One region of the Streptomyces sp. NPDC013455 genome, then DNA from elsewhere that is predicted to be linked to it. Evidence: riboswitches for the same ligand, from Rfam matches in the RefSeq annotation. Region 1 holds a riboswitch; the other holds the start of a gene.
The links. A riboswitch is a leader RNA that binds a small molecule or an ion and turns the genes downstream of it on or off. The one in region 1 is predicted to bind S-adenosylmethionine.

Region 2: another riboswitch for S-adenosylmethionine. It lies ahead of ABZ576_RS01065 (aminotransferase class V-fold PLP-dependent enzyme); the one in region 1 lies ahead of thrC (threonine synthase).

The regions. Positions count from the first base shown of each region.
Region 1 is NZ_JBEYCX010000002.1:130,832-136,221, forward strand. Features, by position in the region: gene ABZ576_RS04720 (trehalose-6-phosphate synthase) at 1-325, opposite strand, end outside; gene ABZ576_RS04725 (glucosyl-3-phosphoglycerate synthase) at 410-1,354, opposite strand; SAM riboswitch class I at 1,486-1,642, shown strand; gene thrC (threonine synthase) at 1,660-2,937, shown strand; gene ABZ576_RS04735 (MoaD/ThiS family protein) at 2,934-3,209, shown strand; gene ABZ576_RS04740 (cold-shock protein) at 3,640-3,843, shown strand; gene groL (chaperonin GroEL) at 4,142-5,390, shown strand, end outside.
Region 2 is NZ_JBEYCX010000001.1:242,286-247,675, forward strand. Features, by position in the region: gene ABZ576_RS01060 (PQQ-binding-like beta-propeller repeat protein) at 1-1,737, opposite strand, end outside; gene ABZ576_RS01065 (aminotransferase class V-fold PLP-dependent enzyme) at 1,824-3,185, opposite strand; SAM riboswitch class IV at 3,315-3,431, opposite strand; gene trpD (anthranilate phosphoribosyltransferase) at 3,506-4,570, opposite strand; gene ABZ576_RS01075 (cytochrome bc complex cytochrome b subunit) at 4,690-5,390, opposite strand, start outside.

The DNA of each region.
Region 1 (5,390 bases):
GCACCGAGTTGGCGATGCCGTTGTACGCCTCGTCGTGCACGGCCGCGTCGATGTCGAGCATCCGCACCCGCTGCCCGCCGGTGTCCGCGGCCGGCAGCAGCCCGCCGCCCGCCCGCCGGACGGCGGCCCGGTCGCCGTCGCCCAGCGCGGCGCACACCCACACCGACTCCGCGTCGGATCCGATGGCGGAGAGCCCGGAGACCACCCCGCCGCCGCCCCGCCGGGCGTGCAGCGAGCCGTCCTCGCTCACCTGATAGGAGACCGGGCCGCGATTCGACGCGACCAGCACCCGAGCCTTGTCAGCAGCACCGTGCGTGGAAGCCATACGCCTCAACCTAGCCCGGTCCGGAAACGCTCAAACGTACGGTCCGTCCGGGACGGTACGGGACGGCGGCCGTATACGGCGCGTTCACGCCACCTTCCGCTCGGCGTACTCCGCGATCTCCAGCATGGGCGGCCGCTCCTCGGTGTCCACCGAGTAGGTGCGGGGTTCGAACCCGTCCTCGCCCCGCTCGAACTGGGTCAGCGCGGGCCGGATCAGATGGCCGCGGGCCAGCCGGAGCTGGGCCGTGCGGTAGATGGCGGCGGCCATCCGGCCCAGCGCCTGCCCGTCCTGGTGCCGGTGCCTGCGCACGCCCACGTCCACCTGGGCCAGCGCGTCCAGGCCGACCAGGTGCAGCGCGTCCACCAGCATGCCCAGCTCCACGCCGTAGCCGACGGGGAACGGCAGCTGCTCCAGCAGCGAGCGGCGGGCCGCGTACTCGCCGCCCAGCGGCTGCACGAAACCGGCGAGCTGCGGCCAGTGCATGTTCAGCAGCGGGCGGGCCATCAGCTCGGTGACCCGGCCGCCCTGGCCCGCCGATCCGGCGAGCGGGCGGTCGTACATCGCCTTGACCAGGTCCACGCCCGGCTCGGTGAGCAGCGGGCCGACGATCCCGGAGACGAAGTCGGAGGAGAACTCCCGCAGGTCGGCGTCGATGAAGCAGACGATGTCCCCGCCGGTCACCAGCAGCGAGCGCCACAGCACCTCGCCCTTGCCGGGGACGGCGGGGATGCGGGGCAGGATCTCGTCGCGGTGGACGACCCGGGCACCGGCGCGGGCGGCGACCTCGGAGGTGCGGTCGGTGGAGCCGGAGTCCACGACCACGACCTCGTCGACGAGCGGCACCCGCTCGACGAGGTCGCGGCGGATGGCTGCGACGATGTCCCCGACCGTCTCCTCCTCGTTGAGCGCGGGCAGCACGACGCTGATCGTCTGGCCCGTGCGCTGCTTGGCGGCGAGTACGCGGGGGAGCGGCCGGTCGGCCACGGACCAGGACCGGGTGGTCAGCCAGCGCTCGACTTCTTCCAGCACAGTCAGCGGCTCCTCACTCTTGTCTCGCGGTACGGACGACTGTCTCAACTGTCCCGGCCGTCGGTTACAGTCTTGAACAACGCCGGTGACCATCGCATGTCGGGGGTCCACGAGCGTCCACAACCGCATACAGCTCATCCAGAGGGGCAGAGGGACACGGCCCGATGAAGCCCCGGCAACCCTCCAGTCGGTTCTCGTAGATCAGCTCTGATCGTTTCCGCGAGGCTCCCGGCTAGGGAAGGTGCCAAATCCGTCTCACGGCGAAGTGCGTCGTGAGGAAGATGAGGAGAAAGGGCCTCGCCTCCATGGCTGTGCAGACAGTTGCCACCACCACCCCCGTCGACCTCGGCCCCGCCGCGGCTCTGAGCTGTCGGGAGTGCGGTCACCGGGTGCCGCTCGGCCCGGTCTTCGCCTGCGAGGAGTGCTTCGGCCCGCTGGAGATCGCCTACGACTTCTCCGCCTACGACACCGAAGAGCTCCGCCGCCGCATCGAGGCCGGCCCCGCCAACATCTGGCGCTACGCGCCGCTGCTGCCGGTCCCGGCGGACGTCGCCGACAAGCCCAACCTGAACCCGGGCTGGACCAAGCTGGTCAAGGCCGACAACCTCGCCGGCGAGCTGGGCGTGACCGGCGGTCTGTACGTCAAGGACGACTCCGGCAACCCGACGCACTCCTTCAAGGACCGCGTGGTCGCCCAGGCGCTGGAAGCCGCCCGCGCCTTCGGCTTCACCACCCTCTCCTGCTCCTCCACCGGCAACCTGGCCGGCGCCGTCGGCGCCGCAGCCGCCCGGGCCGGCTTGCGCTCCTGCGTGTTCATCCCGCACGACCTGGAGCAGGGCAAGGTCGTCATGGCCGCGGTCTACGGCGGCGAGCTGGTCGGCATCGAGGGCAACTACGACGACGTCAACCGCTTCTGCTCCGAACTGATCGGCGACCCGGCCGGCGAGGGCTGGGGCTTCGTCAACGTCAACCTGCGGCCGTACTACGCGGAGGGCTCCAAGACCCTGGCGTACGAGATCTGCGAGCAGCTCGGCTGGCGGCTGCCCGACCAGATCGTCGTCCCGATCGCCTCCGGCTCCCAGCTCACGAAGATCGACAAGGGGCTCCAGGAGCTGATCGGGCTCGGTCTGGTCGAGGACAAGCCGTACAAGATCTTCGGCGCGCAGGCCGCGGGCTGCTCCCCGGTCTCCACCGCCTTCAAGGCCGGGCACGACGTCGTCCGGCCCCAGAAGCCGGACACCATCGCCAAGTCCCTCGCCATCGGCAATCCGGCCGACGGCCCGTACGTCCTGGACATCGCCCGCCGTACCGGCGGTGCCGTGGAGGACGTGACGGACGAGGAGGTCGTGGACGCCATCAAGCTGCTGGCGCGCACGGAGGGCATCTTCGCGGAGACGGCGGGCGGGGTGACCGTCGGCGTCACCCGCAAGCTGCTCGAGGAGGGCCTGCTGGACCCGGCGAAGACCACCGTCGTCCTCAACACCGGCGACGGCCTGAAGACCCTGGACGCGGTGGCCGGGACCGGCCTCACCGCCACCATCCGCCCGACCCTGGACTCCTTCCGAGAGGCTGGCCTCGCATGAGCGTGACCGTCCGCATCCCCACCATCCTGCGCACCTACACCGGTGGCCGGGCCGAGGTCGCCGCCGAGGGCGCGACCCTCGCCGAGGTCATCGCCGACCTGGAGAAGAACCACACCGGGATCGCCGCGCGGGTCCTGGACGACCAGGGCAGGCTGCGCCGGTTCGTGAACGTGTACGTCAACGACGACGACGTCCGTTTCGAGCAGGGCCTGGAAACCGCGACCCCCGACGGTGCCGGCGTCTCCATCATCCCGGCCGTTGCCGGCGGCTGATTATTACCCTCGGTAACCCCGGTTACCGACCGTTCATCGGATTGCCCCCTCCGTGAGAGAAACGGAGGGGGCAATTCAGCGTGATTGAGCGCGGTAGAGTTGGGGAACACGGCCGCGGCCTTCGGGTCGCGGGCCCCGAATTCATGCCGCGTGCCCGACAAGAAGTAGCCAAAGTGTGCGGGTTTTATGCGGCTTTTGTGGCCTTTGTGAGGCCCGAATTGCCCTGAATTCGGATGAATTCTCACCAGATTCCGGACCCCTCGCGTCCAGATTTCTCGTCCGATTGACCTGTTGCAGACGGCAGTTGGACAGATACATTCAGCCGCGGTCGACGCGTTCCGGCGCACGCCCCCGGCCAATGGGGGGTGAGGTCTGACCCGGGTCCGCGAAGTGTGGATCTGTGCAAGGGCCAGTAATAGGGGAGTTAGGCATGGCTCAGGGCACCGTCAAGTGGTTCAACGCGGAGAAGGGGTACGGCTTCATCGCGGTCGACGGTGGTGCGGACGTCTTCGTCCACTACAGCGCCATTCAGATGGACGGCTACCGCACCCTGGAAGAGGGCCAGCGGGTCGAGTTCGAGATCTCGCAGGGCCAGAAGGGCCCGCAGGCCGACATGGTTCGCGTCACCGCCTGAACGTTTCTTGCACGAAGGGCCCGCACCTCGCAGAGGGTGCGGGCCCTTCGCGTGCCCGGGTTCCGGTGTTCGCGGGCGGCTGACGGCACCCGCCTCCACCCGTGGGGCGCTTGCACTCGACCATGCCGAGTGCTAATCATTGCGTTAGCACTCTGAAGGTGAGAGTGACAGTGAAGGACCGGGTCGGTGAGGCCCGTAGGCCGGGTGGGGCAAGGAACCACGAGGCCGGCGAGCCGTCCGTCGCGGGCGCGGGCGCGGTCCGAAGGAATCACCCCCAGTCCTGGAGGGACCACTTCACATGGCCAAGATCATCGCGTTCGACGAGGAGGCGCGGCGCGGCCTCGAGCGCGGCATGAACCAGCTCGCGGACGCCGTGAAGGTGACGCTCGGCCCCAAGGGCCGCAACGTCGTCCTCGAGAAGAAGTGGGGCGCCCCCACGATCACCAACGATGGTGTCTCCATCGCCAAGGAGATCGAGCTCGAGGACCCGTACGAGAAGATCGGCGCCGAGCTGGTCAAGGAAGTCGCCAAGAAGACGGACGACGTCGCCGGCGACGGTACGACCACCGCGACCGTTCTCGCCCAGGCCCTGGTCAAGGAGGGCCTGCGCAACGTCGCCGCCGGTGCCAACCCGATGGCTCTGAAGCGCGGTATCGAGAAGGCCGTCGAGGCCGTCTCCGCCGCCCTGCTGGAGCAGGCGAAGGATGTCGAGACCAAGGAGCAGATCGCTTCCACGGCCTCCATCTCCGCCGCCGACACCCAGATCGGCGAGCTGATCGCCGAGGCCATGGACAAGGTCGGCAAGGAAGGCGTCATCACCGTCGAGGAGAGCAACACCTTCGGCCTGGAGCTCGAGCTCACCGAGGGCATGCGCTTCGACAAGGGCTACATCTCCGCCTACTTCGCGACCGACATGGAGCGCATGGAGGCGGTGCTCGAGGACCCGTACATCCTCATCGCCAACTCCAAGATCTCCTCGGTCAAGGACCTGCTCCCGCTCCTGGAGAAGGTCATGCAGTCGGGCAAGCCGCTGCTGATCATCGCCGAGGACGTCGAGGGCGAGGCCCTGTCGACCCTGGTCGTCAACAAGATCCGCGGCACCTTCAAGTCCGTCGCCGTCAAGGCCCCGGGCTTCGGCGACCGCCGCAAGGCCATGCTCGGCGACATCGCCATCCTCACGGGCGGCGAGGTCATCTCCGAGGAGGTCGGCCTCAAGCTGGAGAACGCGACCCTGGACCTCCTGGGCCGCGCCCGCAAGGTCGTCATCACCAAGGACGAGACCACCATCGTCGACGGTGCCGGCTCCTCCGACCAGGTCAACGGCCGCGTCAACCAGATCCGCGCCGAGATCGAGAACAGCGACTCCGACTACGACCGCGAGAAGCTGCAGGAGCGCCTGGCGAAGCTCGCCGGCGGTGTCGCGGTCATCAAGGCCGGTGCCGCCACCGAGGTGGAGCTCAAGGAGCGCAAGCACCGCATCGAGGACGCCGTCCGCAACGCGAAGGCCGCCGTCGAGGAGGGCATCGTCGCCGGTGGTGGCGTGGCCC
Region 2 (5,390 bases), on a different contig from region 1:
GGACGGACTCACCGCGGTCAGCCGGCGCACGTCCTCGCTGTCGAGGCCCACCACGCAGTACACGGCGTCCCGCGTGGCCACGGGGGTGGAGACGTCGTCGCCGAGCCGGACCTTCCAGTGCCCGGAGCCGTCCGCGGAGATCGCGTGCAGCACGCCGCCGGAGGTGCCGGCGTAGACGACGGAACCGTCCGGGGAGAGCGCGCAGCAGGCCCCGTCCAGGCCGCCGAGGGCGCCGAGGTCGTACTGCCAGCGCAGGGCCGCGGGCCCGGCCGCACCGGAGGCCGACCGCGCGGGCGAAGGGGAGCTGTGGCCCTCGCTCTCGGTGCGGAACCCGTACTCCCACAGCCAGCCGCCGGCTCCGGCCCCGGCCACGGCCACGGCTCCCCCGGCGAGGGCCTTCAGGAGCCGGCGGCGCCCGGGGGCGACGGGGCCGAGACGGCCGACGGTGGTGGGTGCGGCGGTCGAGCCGTCCCCGGCGGCACGCGGCGTCGGCGGCGCGGACGCGGGGGACGGGCTGTCGGGTGCGGTGGCGGTGGCGGTGGCGGGCACGGACGCCGGGGCGGTGCGGGGCGGGTCGCCGGCCGGGACGCCGGGCGCCTCAGGCGCGGGAGCGGCCGGCCGGGCGGGGGCGGGACCGGCCGCGGCGGGAGCCGGACCGGCCGCGGCAGGCGTCGGACCGGCCGCGGCAGGCGTCGGACCGGCCGCGGCAGGCGTCGGACCGGCGAGGGCCGAAGAAGGATCGGCCGGGGCCGGGGTGACGGGTGACGGGGCGGCCGGGGCGGGAGTCTCCCCGGCCGGGGACGGGCCGGCCGGGGACGGCGTGGCGGGTGACAGGTATTCCACGCCGCTCGGGCGGTCGTCGGGGGTCCGGCCCGGGGCGGCCGCGGGACCGTACCAGCCGGGGCGCACGGCGGCGCGCAGCGTCGCGGGGGTGAAGCCGGCGCCCGCCACCACCTCCGGCGGCTCCGGGCGCTCCAGCGGGTCCTCCCGCAGACAGGCCGTCACCAGCGGGCGCAGCCCGTCCGGTACGCCGGTCAGGTCGAAGTCGCGGGTCAGGATGCGCAGCAGCACCACCGAGTCCTGGCCCTCGCCGAAGGGCTCGCGGCCGGCCGCCGCGTAGGCGAGGACCGCGCCGAGGGAGAACACGTCGCTGGGCGGGCCGACCTGTCCGCCGTTGCGGATCTGCTCCGGCGAGACGTAGCCCACCGAGCCGACGACCGCGCCGGTGCGGGTCAGCGCGGTGGCCTCCAGGGCCCGGACGATCCCGAAGTCGATGACCCGGGGCCCGTCCGGGCCCAGCAGGATGTTCGACGGCTTCAGGTCGCGGTGGACCAGGCCCTTGGCGTGGATGGCGGCCAGCGCCTCGCCGAGCGCGGCGGCGAGCAGGCGGACCGCGGACTCGGGCAGCGCGCCGTGGTCCAGGACCGCGTCCCGCAGGTTCGGACCGGACACGAACTCCGTGGCCATCCAGGGCCGTTCGGCCTCGGTGTCGGCGTCCACCACCCGCGCGGTGTACGTGCCCGCGCCGCCGACGGTCTGCGCGGCGCGCACCTCGTGGCGGAAGCGGGCGCGGAAGGTGCGGTCCTCGGCGTGCTCGGCCCGTACGACCTTCACCGCGAGCGCGAGCCCCGTGCGGGAACGGGCGAGGTAGACCTCCCCCATGCCGCCGGCGCCGAGCCGGTGCGTGACCTCGTACGGGCCGATGTGGCGCGGGTCGGTTGCGCGCAGCGGCTGCACTCCGGGCTCCCCCTGTCCAACGTGGTCTCAGGGGGAGGTTATACGCGCCCGCCCGGCCGCCGGCCGCGCAGGTGTGCCGGCGCCGCTCACACCGCCGGCACGCAGCGGCCCCCCTCCGTGCGGTACCGCCACTTGGCGCCGTCCCGCACCAGTTCCTTCACCGCCGCGACGAAGCGCTCGACGTGTTCGTCGGGGGTGCCCGCGCCGAAGCTGACGCGGATGGCGTTGAGGGACTTCTCCCCCGGCGCCGCCTCCGGCGCCCCGCACTCGCCCTGGGACTGCGGGTCGCTGCCGAGCAGGGTGCGCACCAGGGGGTGGGCGCAGAAGAGGCCGTCGCGTACGCCGATGCCGTACTCGGCGGAGAGGGCGGCGGCGAAGTGGGAGCTGTTCCAGCCCTCGACCACGAAGGAGATGACGCCGACGCGCGGGGCGTCGTCGCCGAAGAGGGAGAGGATCCGTACCTCGGGCACCTCGGCGAGGCCCTCGCGGACCGTGCGGACGAGGTGCTGTTCGCGGGCGACGAGGGTGTCCCAGCCCGCCTCCGTCAGGGCCTTGCAGGCCGACGCGACGGCGTAGGCGCCGATGACGTTCGGGGAGCCGGCCTCGTGCCGGGCCGCGGTCTCGTGCCACTCGACGGCCACGCCGCCGTCCTCGCGCCGGGTGACCTTGCGGCTGGCGCCGCCGCCCGCGAGGTACGGCTCGGCCGCCTGGAGCCAGTCGGCGCGGCCGGCCAGGACGCCGGAGCCGAAGGGGGCGTACAGCTTGTGCCCGGAGAAGGCGACCCAGTCGACGTCCAGGTCGCCGATGTCGAGGGGGTGGTGCGGGGCCAGCTGGGCGGCGTCCAGCACGATCCGGGCGCCGTGGGCGTGCGCGGCGGCGGCCAGTTCCCGCACCGGCCACAGCTCCCCGGTGACGTTGGAGGCGCCGGTGACGCAGACCAGGGCCGGGCCGTGGGGGTCCCGGTCGGCCAGGGCCCGCTCCAGGGTCCGTACGGCCTGCCCCGGGGTGCGCGGGGCGTCGAGGTAGGTGACCTGCGCGTCCTGCCAGGGCAGCAGGGAGGCGTGGTGCTCGGTCTCGAAGACGAAGACCCGGCAGCCGGCGGGCAGGGCGCGGGCCAGCAGGTTCAGGGAGTCGGTGGTCGAGCGGGTGAAGACGACCTGGTCGGCCGGGCGGCAGCCGAGGAACGCGGCGACCGTCTCGCGGGCCTTCTCGAACAGGTCGGTGGAGAGCTGGGAGAGGTAGCCGGCGCCGCGGTGGACGCTGCCGTAGTACGGCGCGTAGGCGGCGACGTCGTCCCAGACGCGCTGGAGGGCGGGGGCGCTGGCCGCGTAGTCGAGGGCGGCGTAGGTGACTTCGCCGCCGGTGACCAGCGGGACGGTGACATCCCGTCCCAGAACGGGCAGCGGGGCGCAAACGGACTGGTCGGCGGCAGTGCTGAAGACAGACATGGCGAACTCCCGTGACAGGAACGCGAGAAGGAAGGAAGAAGGGTGTGCGGAGGCGGGGCTCTGCGGCCCTAACGCATTCGCTTGCTCACGGGAGACTCCTCGACGACCAGGATCCCTGGTTGCGTGAGGGATCCGCGCTTGCCGTGCACCTTGCTGTGCACGGCCTGGTCTTCACCCGGGGCACCCCGCCACGGACGGAGGGTTGCCGGACAGTCGGCCGGGGCCTCATGACTGTCACTCATGACCTGGTCAGGAAACGTACGCGAGAAGATCGGCGTCCCGCAACCCGTGTCCGGATCGCGGGACGGCTTCCGATGGCGTCAGGCGTTGCTGACGGCCACCCAGCGGTCCAGCGTGCGCCTGGCCGCGCCCGAGTCGATCGACTCCGCGGCCAGCGCCATGCCGGCGCGCAGCTGGTCGGCGAGCGGCGCCTGTGTCGGCCGGAGGGCCACCAGCGCCGCCGCCGAGTTCAGCAGCACGGCGTCCCGTACGGCTCCCCGCTCGCCGTCCAGCAGGCGGCGGGCGACCTCCGCGTTGTAGGCCGCGTCGGCGCCGCGCAGGGCGTCCACGGGGACGAGGTCGATGCCGACGTCCCGCGGGTCGAAGGTCTCCTCCGCGACCTTGCCGTCCCGGACCACCCACACCCGGGAGGTGGCGGTGACGGTCAGCTCGTCCAGGCCGTCGTCACCGCGGAAGACCAGCGCCGAGTTGCCGCGCTCGGCGAGCACACCGGCCACGATCGGCGCCATGCGCGGGTCGGCGACCCCGACCGCCTGGGCGCGCACCCGCGCCGGGTTGGTCAGCGGACCGAGCACGTTGAAGGTGGTCCGGATGCCCAGCTGGGAACGCGCGCCCGCGACATGGCGCAGGGACGGGTGGAAGCGCACCGCGAAGCAGATGGTGATGCCGGCTTCCTCGGCGACCTCCGCGACCCGCCGCGGGGTCAGGTTCAGGTTGATGCCGAGCTTCTCCAGGACGTCGGAGGAGCCGGAGGCGGAGGACGCGGCGCGGTTGCCGTGCTTGACCACCTTCGCGCCGGTGCCCGCGACGACGATCGAGGACATGGTGGAGATGTTCACCGTCTTGGCGCCGTCGCCGCCGGTGCCGACGATGTCGACGGCCGGGCCGGGCACCTCGATCACGTTCGCGTGCGCGTACATGGTGCGGACGAGTCCGGCGATCTCCTGCACCGTCTCGCCCTTGGCGCGCAGCGCCACCATGAACCCGGCGATCTGCGCGTCGGTCGCCTCCCCGCGCATGATCAGGTCCATCGCCCAGGCGGTGTCGTCGGCGGACAGGTCCCGGCCGTCCAGCAGACCGTTCAGCAGGACGGGCCAGGAGCGGCCCGCCGCGGTGTCGCCTCCAGCGGGGGTCACAGCGCTCATCAGCCGCTCCTGGGTGTCGTGAGAACAGGGTGCTCCCACCCTATCCAGCCCGGGACACGGCGAAGGGCCCCGTCCGGCTCGCGGACGGGGCCCTTCTGCGTGGCGTGGCGACGCGGGGATCAGTGGTGGCCGTGGCCGCTCGTGATCTCCTTGTACTCCTCGACGGTCGGCTTCGGGATCTGGTTGTCCTCGCCGTAGTAGGCGTTGGAGAGCTTGGCGCGCAGCTTCTCCGAAGCCGTCACCTTGCGCTCGACACCGTTCTCGTCGACCTTCGGGCCGATCTGGGCCGGCTCGTACTGGTGGTGGGCCGTGAGGGTGTGCAGCTGCTCCTGGCTGAGCGGCTCGTGCACCTCGATGAACTCACCGTGCGGGAGCCGCTTGATGATGCCGGTCTCCCGGCCGTGCAGCACCTTGTCCCGGTCGCGGCGCTGGAGACCCAGGCAGATCCGCTTGGTGACGATGAACGCGATCACCGGTCCGGCGAAGAAGAAGATCCGGACGAACCAGGTCACGGCGTTGATCGACAGGTGGAAGTGGGTGGCGATGAGGTCGTTGCCACCACCGACCAGGCCGATCATGTAGACCGTCACCCAGGCCACACCGAAGGCGGTGCGGGTCGGGGCGTTGCGCGGGCGGTCCAGGATGTGGTGCTCGCTCTTGTCGCCGGTGACCCAGGACTCGATGAACGGGTAGACCGCGATCGCCACCAGGACCAGACCGAAGAGCACCAGCGGGATGAACACGCCCAGGACGAGCGTGTGACCCCAGAAGTTGATCTCCCAGCCCGGCATGTAGCGGACGAGACCCTCGGCGAAGCCCA